DNA from 2 places in the Lacrimispora brassicae genome. Region 1 is predicted to be linked to the other one. Evidence: a T-box and tRNA genes for the amino acid it is inferred to sense, from the RefSeq annotation. Region 1 holds a T-box; the other holds one or more tRNA genes.
What was found. A T-box is a leader RNA that pairs with one kind of tRNA and senses whether it is charged. The one in region 1 lies ahead of metG (methionine--tRNA ligase), so its partner is inferred to be a tRNA-Met.
Positions count from the first base shown of each region.

Region 2: it has a tRNA-Met gene. The T-box ahead of metG (methionine--tRNA ligase) is inferred to sense a tRNA for this amino acid. The anticodon was not compared.

Region 1 covers NZ_BRYH01000028.1:85,378-95,923, reverse strand. Annotated here, with positions in the region: gene ACYVD3_RS14990 (hypothetical protein) at 1-86, shown strand, start outside; gene dhaS (dihydroxyacetone kinase transcriptional activator DhaS) at 83-646, opposite strand; gene rsmA (16S rRNA (adenine(1518)-N(6)/adenine(1519)-N(6))-dimethyltransferase RsmA) at 663-1,532, opposite strand; gene ACYVD3_RS14975 (TatD family hydrolase) at 1,564-2,328, opposite strand; gene ACYVD3_RS14970 (TraX family protein) at 2,379-3,134, opposite strand; gene metG (methionine--tRNA ligase) at 3,218-5,197, opposite strand; T-box leader at 5,292-5,579, opposite strand; gene ACYVD3_RS14960 (DUF885 domain-containing protein) at 5,722-7,542, shown strand; gene ACYVD3_RS14955 (GerMN domain-containing protein) at 7,594-8,130, opposite strand; gene ACYVD3_RS14950 (MarR family winged helix-turn-helix transcriptional regulator) at 8,158-8,607, opposite strand; gene ACYVD3_RS14945 (nucleoside recognition domain-containing protein) at 8,711-9,238, opposite strand; gene ACYVD3_RS14940 (arsenate reductase family protein) at 9,521-9,880, shown strand; gene ACYVD3_RS14935 (hypothetical protein) at 9,990-10,478, opposite strand.
Region 2 covers NZ_BRYH01000009.1:116,934-127,479, forward strand. Annotated here, with positions in the region: gene carB (carbamoyl-phosphate synthase large subunit) at 1-2,626, shown strand, start outside; gene ACYVD3_RS06255 (manganese catalase family protein) at 2,671-3,291, opposite strand; gene ACYVD3_RS06260 (spore coat protein CotJB) at 3,291-3,587, opposite strand; gene ACYVD3_RS06265 (spore coat associated protein CotJA) at 3,587-3,784, opposite strand; gene ACYVD3_RS06270 (NYN domain-containing protein) at 3,978-4,901, shown strand; gene ACYVD3_RS06275 (YeiH family protein) at 4,995-5,993, opposite strand; gene ACYVD3_RS06280 (LysR substrate-binding domain-containing protein) at 6,124-7,005, shown strand; tRNA gene ACYVD3_RS06285 (tRNA-Val) at 7,209-7,281, shown strand; tRNA gene ACYVD3_RS06290 (tRNA-Met) at 7,319-7,392, shown strand; gene ACYVD3_RS06295 (uroporphyrinogen decarboxylase family protein) at 7,808-8,767, shown strand; gene ACYVD3_RS06300 (ABC transporter substrate-binding protein) at 8,782-10,200, shown strand; gene ACYVD3_RS06305 (carbohydrate ABC transporter permease) at 10,361-10,546, shown strand, end outside.

The DNA of each region.
Region 1 (10,546 bases):
TGTTTTCCTATTCTGATCTGGTTGCTCTTATAAAAAACTGTTCCTGGGAAGAATGCCTGGATATCATCATGCATAAGCTTTCTTAAAGCTCTGCCTGGCTTCGGAGGTAAGCGATCCGCTCCGCAGCCCTGGCCAGGCTTTTTAAACGTTCCGCCACCAGCCGCGGCTCCGTTCTCATTCCCTTTTCTACCCAGTCAACGATGATCCCGCAGATACCGTATGCAAAAAATTCCGCGTCAAAATCTCTTTCCTCTTTGGTGAGCTTCTTCTTTTCATCCAGTTTTATAATCGCTTCAGAAAACAGGGCCTTTGCCATCTCAAACAAATAGCTTTCAAAGGTATGCTCCTGATCTTTTATGGTATTCATATAAAAGTTTTTTTCTTCCTTCATATTTTGAAGCAGTTCATAAATCTTCTGATCCCAGTTTTCTAAGGTAATGTCATCTGCTATTTTAGCAAAATTCTCATTGTAATAGATCCAGCTTAAAAGCTCATATTTGTCCTGAAAATGATAATAAAAGGTCTGCCGGTTTAACCCCCATACGGACGTAATATTGGATATGGATATTTTATCAAAGGGTTTTTCTTTGCATACCTGCTTTAAGGCCTCCGCTATTGCGCGTTTTGTGATCAGCGAATCCGACATAGGACCTCCTGTTCCATTACATTTTCATTTTTGAAAAATAGTTGCTTAAGGAAGCAAACTGCTCCAAAGTCAACGCCTCTCCCCGTATGGATGGTCCAAGGCCCAGGCTTTCAACTGCTTCGGCAATCTGTTCCTTTGTATAGGGGATTTCCGGGGAATTGTTTAAGCCGTTTTGAAGGGTCTTTCTTCTCTGGTTAAAGGAAGCACGGATCAGCCGGAACATAAGTCCTGCATCCTCTGCCTTTACGGTCGGCTCCTTGTGACGGGTGAGGCGGATCACCGCAGACCCTACGTTAGGACGGGGCATAAAGCAGTTGGGAGGAACATTTGCTACAATATAAGGCTTTGCATAATACTGGACGGCAAGGGAAAGGGCGCCATAATCCTTGGAACCAGGCCCTACCTGCATGCGGTCTGCCACCTCCTTCTGGACCATGACCGTAATATTGTCAATGGGCACCTTGTTTTCAAAAAGCCCCATAACGATAGGGGTGGTAATATAATACGGAAGGTTTGCCACTACCTTAAGGGGGCGTCCGCCGTTATACTGTTCTGCTATCTGATTGATATCCACCTTGAGGATATCATTATGAATGACCGTCACATTCTCATAGTCCCCCAGGGTCTCTTTGAGAATGGGAATTAATTTGGAATCGATCTCCACTGCCACCACATGCCCGGCATTTTCAGCCAGGTGCTGGGTCATGGTGCCGATTCCCGGCCCGATTTCCAGAACGCAGTCATCCTTTGTTACACCTGATGCAGCTATGATTTTATCCAATACATGGGTGTCTATTAAAAAATTCTGTCCGAACTTCTTCTGGAATGTGAATTCATATTTCCGAATGATCTCTATGGTCTTTTGGGGATTTCCCAGTGTTGCCATGCCTGTCCTCCGTTTTCTTTTATGGCTGTTCCTAAAGCCTGTATAGCCTTTTGGCATTCTGATTGGTGATTTCAATGACCGCTTCTTCCTCAATCCCCTTGATGGCACTGATTTCCTGTACCACATAAGGAAGATATAAGGAGGAATTGCGCTTTCCCCTGTTTGGCGCCGGCGCCAGGTAAGGGCAGTCTGTTTCCAGGACCAGTTGTTCCATGGGCATGTACTCCACCACTTCCTTAAGCTTTTTGGCGTTCTTAAAGGTGAGGACGCCTCCGATCCCCAGATAATACCCCATATTCAAGTATTCCCTGGCAATCTCCTTTCCATAGGAAAAGCAGTGGATCACTCCTCCAATGTCCTTTCCCCCTTCTGCCTTCATGATATCCAGGGTATCCTTTGCCGCATCCCTGCTGTGAATGACAACAGGAAGCTTTACTTCCTTTGCCAGTCCAAGCTGGCGGATAAACCACACCTTCTGGGTTTCATGGTCCGGTTCGTCCCAGTAATAGTCAAGGCCGATCTCGCCGATTGCCACGATCTTTTTATGGGAAGACTGTTCCTTCAGCCAGTTTAAGTCTTCATCCTTCAGTTCCCCTGTTTCATTGGGGTGAACGCCGATGGCTCCATATATATAAGGATATTTCTCTGCCAGCTCCAGAGTTTGTCTGGAGGTCTTCATGCTGGCACCAACATTGGTGACAGCCTCAATTCCATGGGCAAAAAGGCTTGCCAGCAGTTCCTCCCTGTCTTCATCAAAAGCCTCATCATCATAATGGGCGTGTGTATCAAAAATCATAGGAATCTCCTTTAAAAAACAGGCCCCTTCCAGTCATGAGGGTGCCTTTCTTACTTCATGATAAGCAAACGCAGGATATAGAGCAAAATTAAGTGAGCAGGATAAAACCAGTAAAAAAAGTATTTTAAATTCCATTTCCCTCTGGTTCCGTTGTACATGCGGATGGGGATAAAGGCCAGAATGGCAGCCCCAAAGCAGCTAAGGCTTTCATAGGCAGCCAGTATTCCTGCAAATATCGTCTGCATTTTTTTATTTTTATAAAAAACATAAAAAAGCAAGATCATGGCAATCCCTATGATATCATAATCACATTTCAAAAAAACAGCCGCGCCGCATCCGGCCAAAAACACCAGGGTCCGCCTGACTGGGTCCCCTATTACCTTTTCATACCAGTAAAGGACGCAAATGCCGATGAACAGAGTGAAATACACATTCTGATAGCCTGGGTAAAACCACTTGCCAAAGAGAGCCAGGTCAAAGGGGATCTCGGAAATAAGAGCGAACAAAAGAAGCCTGCCTCCATACTTCTTAATATCCCTGGTATGGAAAAAACCTTCTACCAGCAGAAAGCAGAAGATGGGAAATGCAACCCTCCCAATGGTGCGGAGCGCCAGGTCGATGGCGGACCACATGTTTCCTCCCGGCATAGTGAGAGTCTCATAGGATGGATTGCCATCCTGGTATTTTAAAATGCCGTTTTCAATGACGGCCACGCCGATGTGGTCTATGAGCATGGTAACAATAGCGATCATCTTTAAGGTGTTTCCTGTTATTCCTTTTGTACGGGCACTTTTTGACTCCATCATGGAATCCTCCTCTTTAAAACGGCAGGGCCGGATCAAGTCAAATACCCCGTAGCTTTCTACGGGGTATTTGACATTCCCTTTTGTCAGCAGATTTCCGCTCCTGCCGGCATGGATTTCTCCGGAACCATAAGAGATAGATTGCCTTCTGCATCCTCCGCGCAGAGAAGCATGCCTTCAGACATGACTCCAGCCAGTTTTGCTGGTTTTAAGTTTACCACAACCATCACCTTTTTGCCAACCATTTCTTCCGGCGAGTAGTGGGCTTTGATTCCACTGACGATCTGTTTTACCTGGCTTCCGATCCTTACCTGGGAACACAGAAGCTTCTTTGACTTTGGAACTGCCTCGCAGGCAAGGATCTCGCCTACCTGGAACTGCAGCCTGGCAAAATCCTCGTATTCGATCTCCGCCTTGGCTTCTATATTAATCACATCAGAGGCATCTTCTTTCACAGACTCCTTGGACGCTTCTTCTTTTGCCCCAAACATGGCTTCTACCTTCTCCATGACTTCCTTCATGTCCATGCGGGCAAACAGGATCTCCGGTTTATCAGTCACCTTGTTTCCAGAGGGATATAAACCAAATTCATTCATCTGGGGCAGCTCTCTCTTTGAAGTATTAAGCTGGTCAAGAATCTTTTTGGAGGTATTTGGCATAAAGGAATCAAGGAGGGAGGCTCCTATGGCAATAGCTTCTGTCAGATTATAGAGGACAGTTTCCAGCCGCTCCTTTGAAGCTTCATCCTTGGCAAGGGTCCATGGAGTTGTTTCATCAATATATTTGTTGCTCCTTCTGAAAATATTGAATATGGATGTCATGGCATCTGCAACACGGAGCTTCTCCATTTTTTCCTGAACTTTTTTCACTTCTTCCAGCACCACTGCTTTTAAGTCTTCATCAACAGCCTCTGCTGCCTTTCCGTCATTTACAATGCCCTCAAAGTATTTGTTGGACATGGAAATGGTGCGGTTCACCAGATTGCCAAGGATATTGGCAAGGTCAGAGTTCATACGCTCCACCATAAGTTCCCAGGAGATGACCCCGTCATTGTCAAAGGGCATCTCATGAAGAACGAAATAACGGACCGCATCCACGCCGAAGAAATCCACCAGAGTATCCGCATAGAGGACATTTCCCTTGGATTTGCTCATCTTGCCGTCCCCCTGCAGAAGCCAGGGATGGCCGAATACCTGCTTTGGCAGGGGAATATCAAGAGCCATAAGGAAAATGGGCCAGTAAATGGTATGGAAACGGATGATGTCCTTTCCGATCAGGTGAAGGTCTGCGGGCCAGAGCTTTGCAAACTGCCCGCTGCTTTGGCCGTCACAATCGTAGCCGATACCAGTAATATAGTTGGTCAGGGCATCAAGCCAGACATAGGTGACATGCTTAGGGTCAAAGGACACCGGAATTCCCCATTTAAACGTGGTCCTGGATACGCAAAGATCCTGAAGTCCCGGAAGAAGGAAATTGTTCATCATCTCATTTTTTCTGGACACAGGCTGGATGAAATCCGGGTTCTCATTGATATGCTTTATTAAGCGGTCCGCATATTTGCTCATGCGGAAGAAATATGCCTCTTCTTTTGCCGGCTTCACCTCACGCCCGCAATCGGGACACTTGCCGTCTGCAAGCTGGGATTCCGTGAAAAAGGATTCACAGGGAGTGCAGTATAAGCCTTCGTAATAGCCTTTATAAATGTCATCCTGCTCATAAAGCTTTTTAAAGATCTTCTGGACCTGCTCCTCGTGATCTTTGTCTGTGGTACGGATGAACTTATCATAAGAGGTGTTCATCAGATCCCAGATCTTTCTGATTTCCCCGGCTGCCCTGTCTACGAACTCTTTAGGGGTGACTCCTGCCGCCTCTGCTTTTTCCTCAATCTTCTGTCCGTGCTCATCGGTTCCTGTCTGAAAAAACACGTCGTAGCCTTCCGCTCTTTTATAGCGGGCAATGGAATCCGCTAAAACTGCCTCATAGGTGTTGCCGATATGGGGTTTTCCTGATGCATAGGCAATGGCTGTGGTGATATAGTATGGTTTTTTGTTAGAATCTTTACACATTCTGGTTTCCTCCTGTTTATAAAATGGGGTGCAGTAGAAGGTATTTCTTCCCTTCCCGCAAAGAAAAACCCGCCTAAAAATATCCTTTCGGAAATTTAAAGACGGGGAACTGTCCCGTGTTACCACTTTAATTTATCCGCACCTTGCGGTACGAACCTTACCGGCTGCGTTGGCTTCCTAAAATCCTTCCGGAACTTTATGGTTACTCAATAACAGTCTGACACGATAACGGGTGTAACCGTCGGAATTTAAAGGCACTGCTCTGCCATTCAATTCCGCTGCTCCAAGGCCATGTTGGGAAATACGCTCAAGCTTCCTTTTCAGCTTCCGGAAGTCTCTGCACATGAGGTGGATTTCTTACTCTTCTTTTCTCAGCATTATTATATATATAGTTTATTGGTATTCCTAGTGTAATGGTTTCCGTAAGGTTTGTCAAGCGGGTAAGTTTGCTCATCAAGGCTTTTGTCATGACTTTTTTAATATCATCATATAAATAATACTAGCGAATCACGGAGGGATCATATATGAAAAACAACGTTTTGAATCAGGGCCGCCATTTTCTTTCCATCATCCTGGCAGTTTCCCTGCTTTGCTCCTGTGCACCACTGAAAAAACCGCCTGCATCGCCTTCATGGGCCGAGTATGAACAGTACCATGCCAAGGATCTGTCCACTCAAAACAAGTTTGATCAATTTACAAATGACCTGTTTCGTGAGGAGATCAGCAATTCCGGGATCAGCTTTCATTTCAGCATTGCAAATCCCGCTTCCCGGGGACTTGATACCGTTCCCTTAACCCTGGGTGATTTTTCCCTGGATAAAATGAAAGAGGGAAGCAAAGATCTTTTGGAATTGAAAAAGAACCTGGACGGATTCAACCAGCGTCAGTTGAACGATGAGCAGCGTCTCACCTGGCAGATTCTCCGATCCTACATAGACACGGAATTAAGCTCCGACGGTCTGGAGCTTTACGCCCAGCCTTTAACCTCCACCATCGGAATCCAGGCACAGCTTCCCATCCTGTTTTCAGAGTACGCCTTTTACACCCGTAATGATGTGGATAACTATCTTGCACTCCTTTCTACCATTGATGATTATTATGGGCAGATTATGGAGTTTGAAAAGAAAAAATCAGAAGCCGGGCTTTTTATGTCCGACACTGCCGCTGACCACGTATTAAAGTCCTGTGAGGCATATTTGATCCAGCCTGACCACAGCTTTCTTGCCGAAACATTTAACACCAGGATAGATGCCCTTACGGACTTGACCCCGGAAGAAAAAGCTGCTTATAAGGAGAAGAATTTAAAAATCCTGGAAGAGCATTTTATTCCCGCCTATAAGAACCTTGTAAACGGCATCACTTCCCTCATGGGAACCGGGACCAATGACAAAGGCTTAAGCTGGTATCCAAAAGGAAAAGAATATTTTGAATATCTGGTCAATTCCAACACAGGAACCTCCTATGGCTCCATCCGAAGCCTGACAAAAGCAATCGAAAAGCAGCTTAGCTCCGATATACAGGCCATCGGACAGATCACAAAGGAGCATCCGGAGGTGCTGGACGCCCTTGACGATTATTCGTTCACCTATACCAAGCCGGAGGAGATTCTGGAGTCTTTAAAATCCCTGATTTCCAAGGATTTCCCAGAGCTTCCGCCTTGCAGCTATAGGGTAAAATACGTTCCCAGCTCCCTGGAATCTTCTTTAAGCCCTGCCTTTTACCTGGTCCCTCCTCTGGACCGTTATGAGGATAACACCATTTACATCAACGGCAACCCCCGTTTTCAAAATGATGACCTTTTCACCACCCTGGCTCACGAAGGCTATCCTGGGCATCTGTATCAGAACGTGTATTTTTTAAGCAGGAAGCCTAATGATTTAAGAAGCATCCTTTCCTTCCCCAGCTATTCGGAAGGCTGGGCCACCTATGTGGAGTTTTACTCCTACACCCTTGATAACGGGCTGAACCCGGAGCTTGGAAAGCTTCTGGCCCACAATACCGCCGTCACCCTGGGCATTTATGCATATTTGGACATTTGCATCAATTATGAGGGCTGGGATAAAGACCAGACAGCCAAATACCTTGGCACTTTTTACAATGTGGAGAAAACGGATATTGTGGATTCCATTTACACCAGCCTGATCGAAAATCCCACCAATTACATGGAATACTATGTAGGGTATCTGGAAATTATGGAAATGCTGAACACAGCTAAAAAGATCTTAAAGGATGATTTCAACCTAAAGGACTTCCATACCTTTTTACTTGATGTGGGGCCTGCTCCTTTTTCTGTCATCCAGCCTGCGTTCCGAAACTGGCTGGCCAAACAATTAAGAAGCCATTAAATTCAAAGGGCAGAAACGGTAATATGCCGTTTCTGCCCTTTAAATTTGCCTTTATTTCAATTTCTTATAATTTTTAACGTATTCCAGATAGTCATTATCTGTCTGTTTGATCTGCTCACCGGAATAATTCTTTCCATTCACAAGCAGCTTTAACTTATCCAATTCAAAGTTCTCGATAAAGGTATTGCCAATGGCTGTCAGCATGAGAATATCTCCGTCTGAACTCTTGTCCGGTACCTTAGATAAATCAAGGGTGGCCGTTCCATCGTTTTTATCAAATTTCAGAACCTTTGTACCTTCCTCTAATACGCCATATTCAATCAGCTTGTCCACCATGGCGTCTGCCGTCAGCTCAGATACCGCATCCATGGCCTGATTCAAGCCGGTAGCGTCATCATTCCGGCTGTAAACAGAAATGACCTCCATAGGCTCTGCATTGGGATCAGGGACTTTATCACTGGCGCCCCCTGTTGAAGCCATGACCTGAGGATCAGGTGCAGTAGTCTCCATCTTAGGCTGTGTTGGCGTACACGCCGCCAGGGACATCATCATCATAGCGCTCATTAAAAACACGATGAATTTTTTCATAATTGCATATTGCCTCCTTAAATTCTGTTAAAGGCTCCGGAACCATTGATTCAGCTTGGTCAGAGCTTTGATCAAAACTTCTATCTCATTCTCACTTAGGCCTGAAACAGCGCCGGCAATCATCTCCTGATGAAATTTGGCATGCTGCTCATAGGCTTCTTTCCCTTTTTCTGAAAGAGAGATATATACAACACGCCGGTCCTCTTTTCCTCTCTGGCGGGTCACATACCCCTTTTTCACAAGACTGTTCATGGCTATGGTCAAGGTACCCACCGTAACAGACAGTTCCCTGGCTATGGCCGACATATTCTTTGGCTCTCCAATGCCAATGGCCTCGATCACATGCATATCATTATTTGTAATATTGTTAAAATCCTGGGTAATGATAGCCTGTTGTTCTATATCCATAATATCCCGAAACAGCCTTACCAAAACTTCGTTAAGAGTTCCGTAAGTATCCACGTTTATCCCCTTCACATATGACAATAAAAGCTTCTTCGTAATTATACATGATTATGTATTCCAAGACAACCACCTGAATTCTTATGAAATTCTTAAAATCCAAACAAAAAAATACCTTTTATACCAGAAAACGGGATAAGATAACGCTGGCAGCAACTCCTGCCGCCGTAGCAGCCAATGCGCCGCCCAGGGTATACCGGGTTTTTTTGATCTTTACGGTTCCAAAATAAATGCTCAGGCAGTAAAAAACAGTTTCCGTACAGCTCATAAGCACAGAGGTCAGCATGCCGATATAGGAGTCAGTCCCATATCTCTTAAAAATATCAAGCACAAGTCCTGTTGCCGCTGAGTTTGATACAAGACGTACCAGGATCACCGGTACCACCGGCGCGGGAAGAAAAAGAAGAGCGGCCGGCTTTGTCAGGCATTTCGCAAGAAAATCCAGAAAACCAGAGGCCCGAAGTACCCCCACCGCAGTCATAAGCCCGATCAGCGTGGGCATGATCCCTGCCACTGTTTTCATCCCCTCCTTGGCCCCGTCTATGAAATCATCAAAAACCGGCCGCTTGGATAATATTCCAAAACCCACCATATAAAAAATGATAAGCGGCACTGCCGCCTCAGACAGAAACAATAGAAATTTCATATTTTACCTCCTGATGAACGCCTGCACCTAAAAAACTTGATCGTTATAGTTTATTCCAATTCTTTCCTTTTCATTCAAGGCGTTTTGAGGTAAAATATTCACGTAAGCAATGAGCAGTGCGAAACAGGCCGTGAAAAGATTTTCGTTGTGCCCGCACATAAGAAAATCTTTCCACGGCCTGTTTCATAGAGCGAATGCCCGTGAGCGGGTGAATCCTGCGGGTTCACCCGCTGCACTGCGGACTTGATTAACTGAAGATCAACTGAAAGGAGATACACAAATATGAGCGTTTTATTTTTACAATATCCACCCTGCAGCACCTGCAAAAATGCAAAAAAGTGGCTGGATGCCCATGAGATATCATATGACCCCAGAAATATTAAGGAGGAAAACCCAGCCCCAGAAGAACTTGCAGCCTGGATCAAAAAAAGCGGTCTTCCCTTGAAACGGTTTTTCAATACCAGCGGTATCATTTATAAGGAAAAGAATTTAAAGGACCTTTTGCCAGGCATGAACGAAGAAGAGCAGATCAGTCTTCTGGCTTCTGATGGAATGCTGGTCAAGCGTCCCTTGATCATTGGTGAGGATTTTGTTCTGGTGGGTTTTAAGGAAAAGGAATGGGAGGCAGCATTGCTCCGGTAAATCATTCAGCCATAGGCAGCCCTTTTCCATGGACACGCGCACAAAAATGCCCGGCAGAATTTAAGACTCCAAGTCTTTCATTTCTGCCGGGCACTGTGACGCTGCAATCTTATGGGTCCAGCACATAGGTTATACCGTTAATCATCAAAATACTGGCCCTGGGTTGTTCTTTCATTTCTTCATATGCATTTGACATATTGTTGGCTTTAAGCACCTCGTTTTTGCTCTTGCCGGCATTCTCTTCTCTCATCCGGTAATCGCTTGCCTTTTTTGCAGAAGCCCCGATTGCAGAGGCCGCCAGTATGATCAGAACCACCATTACTATGAGCAGAGGCTTTTGCAGGGAATTCACAAATCTTTGGCCGTAATACAATACCTTTAACTGTTTTCTTACCACTGTCTCTGCCCCACGCCTATTAAGCTCCGCCATGATCTTCTGGAATTCACCTGGAGGAGGGGATGGGGGCTCAGGTGTTAATTCCGGATGCTTTTGCATATAATCAAGCAAATGGGCTTCTAATTTTTCCTGAGATGAAACATAATAATTTATCCGTTTTAAAATGGAATGTTTTTTTCCATGGTTTCTCTCCTTCACCACGTATACACCTCTTAAATACAAGTTATCCTTAAGTTCCCACATGCTTTGGGGTTGACTTTTTATCGCTA
Region 2 (10,546 bases), on a different contig from region 1:
AAATGGGCTTCGTTTGTCCCGTGTGGGACAGGTCCTGGTGGAACGCTGCATTGCAGGCTGGAAGGAGATCGAATACGAGGTCATGCGTGACGGCGCAGGCAATGTGATCACCGTATGTAATATGGAAAACATCGATCCGGTAGGCGTGCATACGGGAGACAGCATTGTGGTGGCCCCTTCCCAGACCCTGGGTGATAAGGAATACCAGATGCTCCGCACCTCTGCTTTAAGGATCATCAGCGAGCTGGGGATCACCGGAGGCTGCAACGTGCAGTATGCCCTTCACCCGGAAAGCTTTGAATACTGTGTGATCGAGGTAAATCCCCGGGTCAGCCGTTCCTCGGCCCTGGCTTCCAAGGCCACCGGCTATCCCATTGCAAAGGTTGCGGCCAAGATCGCCCTGGGCTACACCCTGGATGAAATAAAAAATGCGGTGACAAAGAAAACCTATGCCAGCTTTGAACCCATGCTGGATTACTGTGTGGTCAAGATGCCCCGCCTTCCCTTTGACAAGTTCTTAAGCGCAAAGAGGAACTTAGGAACCCAGATGAAGGCCACGGGCGAGGTCATGAGCATATGCACCAACTTTGAAGGCGGCCTTATGAAGGCCATCCGTTCCCTGGAACAGCATGTGGACAGCCTCATGTCCTATGATTTTACAGGGCTTACGGATGAGGAGCTGTCCGAAACCCTTCATCTTGTGGACGACAGAAGGATCTGGGTCATTGCCGAGGCCTTAAGAAGAGGCTTTTCCTATGAAACGATCCATGATATTACAAAAATTGATGTGTGGTTCATTGATAAGCTGGCAATTCTTGTGGAAATGGAAGACGCTCTTAAGAAAGAGCCGCTGACCCAGGATCTGCTGAAGGAGGCAAAAAGGCTTGAATTCCCGGATACGGTCATTTCCAGGCTCACAGGAATCCCAGGGGAGGAAATCCTCCGGATGAGAAAGGAAAATGGAATCGTGGCAGCGTTTAAAATGGTGGATACCTGTGCCGCCGAATTCGCCGCTGAAACCCCTTACTATTACTCCTGCTTTGGAAGTGAAAACGAAGCGGTAAAAACCCAGGGGAGAAAAAAGGTGCTGGTTCTTGGCTCCGGCCCCATCCGCATCGGACAGGGAATCGAATTTGACTTCTGTTCGGTTCACAGCACATGGACCTTCCGCAGGGAAGGCTATGAAACCATCATTGTCAATAACAACCCGGAGACAGTGAGCACGGACTTTGACATTGCAGATAAACTGTATTTTGAGCCTCTTACCCCGGAGGATGTGGAAAGCATCGTTGACATTGAAAAGCCTGACGGGGCGGTGGTCCAGTTCGGCGGCCAGACGGCCATTAAGCTGACGGAAGCCCTGATGAAAATGGGAATCCCCATTCTGGGTACGGCTGCAGAGGACGTGGACGCGGCAGAGGACCGGGAGCTGTTTGATAAGATTTTGGAGGAATGCAGGATCCCAAGACCTGCGGGTCAGACGGTATTTACGGCGGAGGAAGCCAAAAAGGTGGCAGGAGAGCTGGGATATCCGGTACTGGTAAGGCCCTCCTATGTATTGGGCGGCCAGGGCATGCAGATCGCCATTTCCGACCAGGACATTGATGAATTTATAGGAATCATCAACCAGATCGCACAGGAACACCCCATTTTGGTGGATAAATATATCCCGGGAAAGGAAATCGAGGTGGATGCGGTTTGTGACGGAGAAGATATCCTGATTCCAGGTATTATGGAGCATATGGAAAGGGCCGGCGTGCATTCCGGCGACAGCATTTCCATATATCCGGCTCAAAGCATCAGCGAAACAATAAAAGAAAAGCTTGTGGAGTATACAAAAAGACTTTCCAGAGCCCTTCATGTGAAGGGAATGATCAACATTCAATTCATTGTAAGTGGAGAAGAAGTATATGTTATTGAGGTAAATCCCCGGTCTTCCCGTACGGTGCCTTATATCAGCAAGGTGACCGGTGTTCCCATCGTTCCCCTGGCGACCCGGGTCATCTGCGGACACTCCATCAGGGAGCTGGGATATGAGCCTGGACTTTTGCCTGAGGCGGATTATATCGCCGTGAAAATGCCGGTATTTTCCTTTGAAAAGATCCGGGGCGCCGATGTAAGCCTTGGGCCGGAGATGAAATCCACAGGAGAGTGCTTAGGTATAGCAAAGACCTTTAACGAGGCTCTGTATAAGGCGTTTGCAGGAGCCGGAATCAAGCTTCCAAGGCATAAGAACATGATCATAACCGTAAAGGATTCTGATAAAGAGGAGGTCATTGACATTGCCGAAAGGTTCCAGGCCCAGGGGTATAAGATATTTTCCACATCAGGAACGGCCAGGGTCCTTAAGGATCATGGGATAAAGGCTTTCATGGTGCGCAAGCTGGAACAGGAATCCCCCAACCTTCTGGATCTGATCCTTGGCCATGAAATCGACCTGGTCATTGATACGCCAACCCAGGGGGCGGACAGAAGCAGGGACGGCTTTGTAATCCGGAGAAATGCCATAGAGACCGGTGTAACGGTTCTGACTTCCTTAGATACGGCTGCCGCTTTGGTCACAAGTATGGAAAACAGGGCAAAAGAACTGACTCTGATCGATATTGCCTGCATCAAAAGTAAATAAAAAGAAAAGGCTGGAACCAGGGAATCTGTTCCAGCCTTTCCAGCCTATTTCGTGGTAGTCTTAATAAATTGCTTGTCAAACTCCGGGTTATAATAATAAAAGTTTTTAGGATTTAAATTTGATTTGATTTTTTCAATCGCTTCACCAAACCGCTGGAAGTGGACCACTTCTCTTTCCCGGAGGAATTTAAGCGGCTCTCTCACATCAGGATTGGGTATGATGCGGATTAAGTTGTCATAGGTGGTTCTTGCTTTCTGCTCTGCAGCCAGATCCTCGATCAAATCGGTAATGGCATCGCCCTTTGACTGGAATTCGCAGGCGTTAAAAGGAACTCCGGCTGCCGCAGTAGGCCAAAGGGCCGTTGTATGGTCAATATAGTAGGCATCAAATCCTGCTGTTTTCGCCTGCTCCACAGTCAAATTTTTTGTGAGCTGGTAAATAATGGCGCAGATCATTTCCAGATGTCCAAGCTCTTCCGTCCCAATATCTGTTAAAAGACCTCCAACTTCCTTGCATGGCATGGAATACCTTTGGGAAAGATAACGCATGGAAGCTGCCAGCTCTCCATCGGGCCCGCCAAACTGGCTGATGATTAAGGAAGCTGTTTTCGGACAGGTTTCCTTAATGTCTACCGGGAACTGCAATCTCTTTTCATAATTCCACATTATACGTTACCTCCTTCCCAAGGAAGCGGGCCGTCTGTCCAGGTAAAATGCTTTTGTCCCGCATATTTCGTTTGGGTTTCTGTTTTGTTGTTAGTATCAGGGCAGACACAGTTTATGGTGAGTGGTTCAAAGTTTTCCGCATAGGTTTTTAAAAGCTGCTTTCTTTGTTCCATGGCCTGCTTAAAGGCTGTTAATGCGTTTTCATCCAATGGGTGGGTATCCAGATACAGGGTCAAATCATTAACAGTAAAGCTTATTTCCGTGATCTGTTTTAAAAGTTTTTTTTGATCCGCCATTATTGACCACCTCCCGTTACATAGAAAGGAAGATTAAGACTTGGGAAAATGGTTCCATGTTTTAAGGCTGTCTGTGGATCATAAGGCTGTTCCCAGGGTTGCATGGGAACAGTGGCAATGGCCAGTTGGACCGTTGCAGAAGGTGTAGCAGGACTGACTTTTGATGTGTCACATCCACATGAAGTACATGAATTCATAATAACACTCCTTTCAATCATTCATTGAGCTTTCTTCTTTAGTATGGTTGGAATTGACTAAAAAACGTTGCAAAAATTCTCCCATTTTAACCACTGAAATGATATTGTAATAAATGAAAAAATGCAATATAATGGAAAAGCAGGATTGAATTGGCAGAATAATGAAAATAAATGAAGACAGGAGAACAGAGTGTTGAGCGACAAGAAATTTGCAGTATTGATTGATTCGGATAATATCTCCGCAAAGTATATTACATGCATTCTGGATGAGATGACCCGCTACGGCGTCATTACTTACAAAAGGATTTACGGAGATTGGACAAGCTCCCAGATGGGAAAATGGAAAATGGAGCTTCTTGAAAATTCAATCACTCCGATCCAGCAATTTTCCAATACCGTGGGAAAGAATGCGACGGATTCCGCCCTGATCATTGATGCCATGGATTTGCTGTATACGGACAATGTGGATGGATTCTGCATCGTATCCAGCGACAGCGATTTTACCCGCCTGGCCAGCAGGCTTCGGGAGTCGGGTAAGGAAGTCATTGGAATGGGAGAGGACAAAACGCCCAAATCCTTCCGTGCGGCTTGTACGGTGTTTACCAATCTGGAGGTTCTCCTTGACCAGGATGAGGAGGGCACAGGTGGAGGCGCCATAGGAAAAGAGGTGATCGAACAGGATATTACTTCAATCATTCTGGAAAATGACGATAAGAATAAGGCAACAGGGCTTGGAGAGATCGGCAACCGCCTTGTGAAAAAATACTCTGATTTTGATGTGAGAAACTACGGCTACAGCTCCCTGTCCAAATTTTTGGAGGAAATGGGCAGCTTTGAGCTTAAAAAGTCCAATAATGTGGTGACGGTTCGAATGAAGGATAACCGCACCAGAAAGCAGGAACTGGATGATTATGCAGTATGGCTGGTAACGGGCGGCGGAAAGAACGGCATGGAGCTGGCGGCCCTGGGAAATGGCATGCACCGGAAATTTACAGATTTCAAGGTAAAGGATTACGGGTATTCCACCTTCTCAAAATTTGTCCACAGCATCGGACAATTGGAGGTCAGGGAAAATAAAAATAATAATAAGACAGTGTATCTGAAAAAAGAAGAATAAATGACGGTTGGCCAGGAAAACGAGATCAGTGTTTCCTGGCCATCTTATACCTCAGGCAATGATCCGGATGCAGGAAAGCTGCGGGGATTTGCTTTACCAGATTCCCAGAACTATTTGGAGAACCAGGCTTACCACAGAAATCCCAAACCAGCAGCAAAAACCTAATAAAAGGGGTTTTTTCCCTGTCCGGATCAGTTTGACTAAATCGGTATTGGTTCCAATGGCTCCCATGGCCATGACAATAAAAAGCTTGCTTAAATCTTTTAATGAACCGGTAATGCCTGCCGGTATGGGAAAGACTGTAGTGATGATAGAAGCCACCAGGAAAAAGAGTACAAAGGAAGGAAAAACCTTTTGAATGGAAATGGATCGTTCCGAAGCGTTCTTTTCTTTTCCGGTACGGTAACAGGCTAAAAATAAGGTAATGGGGATGATGGCCAGGGTTCTGGTCAGTTTTACTATGGTGGCTGCTTCCAGGGTGTTGCTGCCGTAGATCCCATCCCAGGCGGAAGCCGCAGCCGTTACGGAAGAGGTATCGTTAATGGCAGTTCCTGCAAACAACCCAAAACCTTCATTGGAAAGACCCAAAGCTGTGCCCAAAGCAGGAAAAAGCAAAGCGGCTATAATGTTGAAAAAAAAGATGACGGAAATGGACTGGGCGATCTCACTGTCATCGGCGTCAATTACGGGAGCCGTTGCGGCAATTGCAGAGCCTCCACAAATGGACGAGCCCACACCAATTAAAATAGCGGTTTTGTCCGGAAGCCTTAATTTTCGGGAAAGAAGGTATGCGGTCACCAGGGAAGTGGTAATGGTCGCCAGGATTATGGGAAGGGCTTCCCTGCCCTTTTGAAGAACTGTTGCCAGGTTCATGGAGAAGCCCAGGAGAATCACTGCATACTGCAGGATCTTTTTTGAAGCAAAAGCCACTCCCGGACGGAAAAATTCCTTCCCTTTTATAAGGGGCGCCATTGCCATGCCTATGAGAATGGCAAACACAGGGCCCCCGATGACCGGGAAGGCTTTTCCTAAAAACCATGAGGGAGCGGATATAAATAGGCAGAGAAGAACGCCTGGGGCGTATTTTTTCATGAGTAAATTCCTCCTTTTTGATCTGGCTTTATTATATTGGAAAATAACAATAAAATAAAATTATTTATATTTATTAAATCATAATATTATGTTATGGTTAGTGGAGAAATCATAGAGGAGAAAATAATTCATGCTGGATTATAGAGTCGATACATTTCTTACGGTATGCCGTCATATGAACTTTACAAAGGCTGCCGGTGAGCTTCATATTACCCAGCCTGCAGTATCCCACCACATTCATTATCTGGAAGAAAAGTACGGGGTCAGACTGTTTGAATACAACGGAAAAAAGGTGAGCCTGACGGAGGCGGGAAAAGCTCTTTTATCTGCCGCCATAACCATGAAGGCGGACGAGCTGCACTTAAAGAAGATCATGGAGCAGCAGTCAGGGAAAGGCAGGAGGCTGGTATTTGGAGCTACCATGACCATCGGGGAGTACGTGATGCCGGAGGCGCTGGTGCGGTTCCTTGATGTTTATCCTGGGACAGAGGTTTATATGGTGGTTGGAGATACCAGGGAGCTTCTTGCAAAGCTCAATGGCGGGGAGATCGAATTCGCCCTGGTGGAGGGCTTTTTCCAGAAAAAGGAATACGATTTCCTGGTCTTTGCTTCGGAACCCTTTGCAGCGGTCTGCGGGCCTGACTACAGGTTTCAAAAGCCTGTGAGAAAGCTGGAGGACCTTCTTTTGGAACGGCTTTTTATCCGGGAGCCTGGCTCAGGAACCAGATATGTTTTTGAACGCTATCTGGAGGGGAAGAATTTATTGCTTCACGATTTTCCTCATTTAATGGAAATCAGCAACATCGGTGCCATGAAACAAATGGTGGCAAAAGGACAGGGGATCACCTTTCTTTATGAAGCAGCGGTAAAAGAGGAATTAAACAGGGGAATATTAAAAAGGATCCAATTGGAGGATTTTCATCTGACCCATGATTTTACGTTTATTTGGAGGAAGGGAAGTATTTTTGAATCCTATTACCAGGAGCTGTTTGACATCCTTCATGGGGAGTGAAGGATGGTGGAAAACGTCCTTAAATCCGGTCTCATTGGCATGGAGAAATGGCGGAATCCCTGGTGGAATCAGGGGCAAAAGGGGGGCGGGAAAAAATGAAAAAAATTGACAAAAAAGTGTTGACAATTAATACAATTCATATTATACTAATGTAGCAGTCGGGAGCAAGAGGAAATAAAGAGTTTCTGACCGAGACAAGCACTGGGATCTTAGCTCAGCTGGGAGAGCATCTGCCTTACAAGCAGAGGGTCACAGGTTCGAGCCCTGTAGGTCCCATTGATAAGCGAATATGCTTATCCATTCAATTAAATATGGCGGAATAGCTCAGTTGGCTAGAGCACACGGTTCATACCCGTGGTGTCGAGAGTTCAAATCTCCCTTCCGCTACTTTTTAAGACATCTGTTGTTTAACAGATGTCTTTTTTTGCGTTACAGGACGTGTCCGGCAACGCTGGATTCAGACCGTAACGTAAAAAGAAAGAACCCTAAACTCCTCATAAATGAAAGCAGGTGAGTTGAGCGTGCTGAACTTTGTTCCAGGCTGAGTGTGTGAAATCAGAGATATTGCATGGAGGTCAAAGGAGAATTCATGGAACTGTCTCAACAGAGCCATTGTAATGAGGCGTAACATTGTAAAAAAGTGTATCTTTCCATAGTCAGTAAGCGGCATGGAAAGGCAAAGTATACAAAATAAAAAATAAATATCAGAAAAAGTATAAAAAATGACGGAATTCGTATTGACAAGTGGTAATAACAGTGATAATATCAGTGGTATAAACAGAGGAATAAAGGAGACATGATTATGACAAAAAGAGAGCGGGTATTGGCAGCGATTCAAGGAAGAGAAGTGGATTATATACCCACCGGATTTTCGTTACATTTTCCGGAAGGTGAGACGAAAGGGGAGAAAGGAGTGCAGTCCCATCTTGAATTTTTCCGTCAGACAGATACGGATATCATCAAGATCATGAATGAGAACCTGGTTCCGGATGTAGGGGAAATCAGAACTCCTGAGGACTGGAATAAAATACCCAGTTATTCCTTAAATGATTCTTTCATGAAAAGCCAGATTGAAATGGCAAAGAAAATCATGGACAAGGCAGATCCTGATGCATTCGCCCTGGGTACCCTTCACGGCATTTGTGCATCAGCCATTCATCCCATTGAAGCACGTTATGGTTATGAGAACGTAAGAGAATTGTTCTGTACCCATATCAGGGAGAATAAGCAGCCGGTTCTGGAAGCATTTAAGAGGATTGCAGATGGAATGTGCCAGTTGGCGGCAAAGTATAAGGAACTGGGTCTGGATGGAATTTATTACGCAGCATTAGGCGGAGAAAGGCATTACTTTACGGATGAAGAATTTTCAGAAGTGATAGAGCCCTTTGACAAGGAGATATTGAAGGCTTCCAAAGAAGCAGGATGTATTAACTTCCTTCATATGTGCAAAAATAATTTAAATATGAAGAGGTACGAATCCTATAACGGCCTGGCTGATGTGGTAAACTGGGGGATTTATGAGACAGATTTCAGCCTTGAAGAGGGAAAACAGCTTTTCCAGGGCATAACCGTTATGGGCGGACTTGCCAACAGAAGCGGTGTCATGGTAGAGGGGACTATTGATGAGCTGAAAGCAGAAGCAAAGAAGGTAATTCGTAATTATGGAAAAACATCATTCATCCTTGGCGCTGATTGTACACTTCCCACTGAGATTCCTTATGAAAGGATCCGTGCAATCGCAGAAGCGGCAAGAGAGATGTAAGAGGAGGATTAAAAATGAAAAGAACAGTAGCAAGTATTTTGGCAGCAGCAATGACCGCAGGCATGATTGCAGGCTGCGGGGGGAACAACGCCGGTACAGACAGTACAACGGCATCCGCAGGTAACACCACTCAGACAGCAGATAAGGAGGGAAGTGCGGCTGAGGATAAAACCGTATATCCGGCAGGTACCATCACCATCTACGGCACAGGCCAGCCCCAGTATCTTCAGGAGTACTATGATGCCTGGCTGGCTGACCACAAAGAGATTGCTCCGGATGTGAAGATTGAGATTGTGCAGACAGAGGGGCATGCACAGAGCCGTGAGAAAATCACCATGACAGCACTGGCAGGCGCAGATGACGATCTTCCTGATGCTACATATTTAGACCCGGTAAATATCATGGATCTTTCTCAGGCAGGGATATTAAAGGAAGAGACAGAGTTCCTGAAGCCCTACATGGATAAGATGGTGGAAGGTGCCGCCAATGATGCTACCTTAAACGGCAAGATCTACGGACTTCCGGAATCGGTGCGGCCCAATGTGTTATTCTATAACAAGGACATTTTTGAAAAATACGGTGTAGATCCGGCTATGATGGAAACCTTTGAGGGTTATGTGGAAGCAGGACGCCTGTTAAAGGAAAAAAGCAACGGTGAGGTGTATTTGTCCTATATCAGCCCCAGCAGCAAGACCTGGAGGTACTGGGGAAGAAGAGGTCTTATGCCTCAGGCCAATGCAAGAATCTGGGACGAAGACGGCGGTATTGTAATAGGAGAGGATGAAGGGGCAAAGCTGGCTTTGGGAACTTTGGACACCTTATATTCAGAAGGGCTGCTATTAAAATCTGAAATCATGGAACCTGCATTATACGATGCTATCAACGGACAGAAAGTGGCTACCTTCTATATCGGTGCTTTCTGGGATGAGTTCATGAGAAAGAACTGCCAGGCGACTGCAGGACAGTGGCAGGTCATGTCTTCCCCAGTGTTTGAAAACGTGGGAAAGGCAGGGGCTCCCGTATCCTCCTATTTCTGTATCGTAAACAAGGGCGATAACGTATATGCAGGACTTCTGGAACAGATGTGGAAGGATTTCACCTTTGATACCCAGTCCAGGAATACATGGGTAAAATCCATGGAATCCCAGAATGCTCCATATGCCAACCCCATTTCCCTGGAAATGCTTCAGGATAATTTCTGGAAAGAGCCTTCCAGTTTCTATGGCGGTATGTCTTTCCGTGAGATGGAAGGCAAGTGTCTGGAGAACGGTGCAGTCAATCTGGTTGTTACCCCTCAGGATGCAGAGGCGGATGGAATTATTTCAGCAGAGCTTGAGAATTACGTGGCAGGCAACCAGACCATGGATCAGGCCATTGCCAATATGGATAAGAATCTGAAGGCTAAAATCGGCAAGGCAGAAATCGTCAAGTAGCAAGAGACTTTATAAGGGGAAGGATCTGCCTTTCCATTGTATTTACGCGAGCAAGGAGCCGGATGAATATGCTTGCACATTCATTCGGCGAATGCCGCGTCAACTAAGAAAAACTCCCAAAGTGCGTGTTTCTTAGTTGTAAAATGTGAGGAGAAATCATATGCTTAAGACATTGAATAAATATAAAGCTCCCTATCTGTTCATACTGCCGTTTTTTCTGTTGTTTCTTATATTTCAACTGATCCCTGCCGTCTGGACCTTTTACATCAGCCTTACCAACTGGAAGGGAATCGGAACACCGGAGTTTTGCGGGTTGGGCAACTATAAGAAGCTGCTGATTGATAAC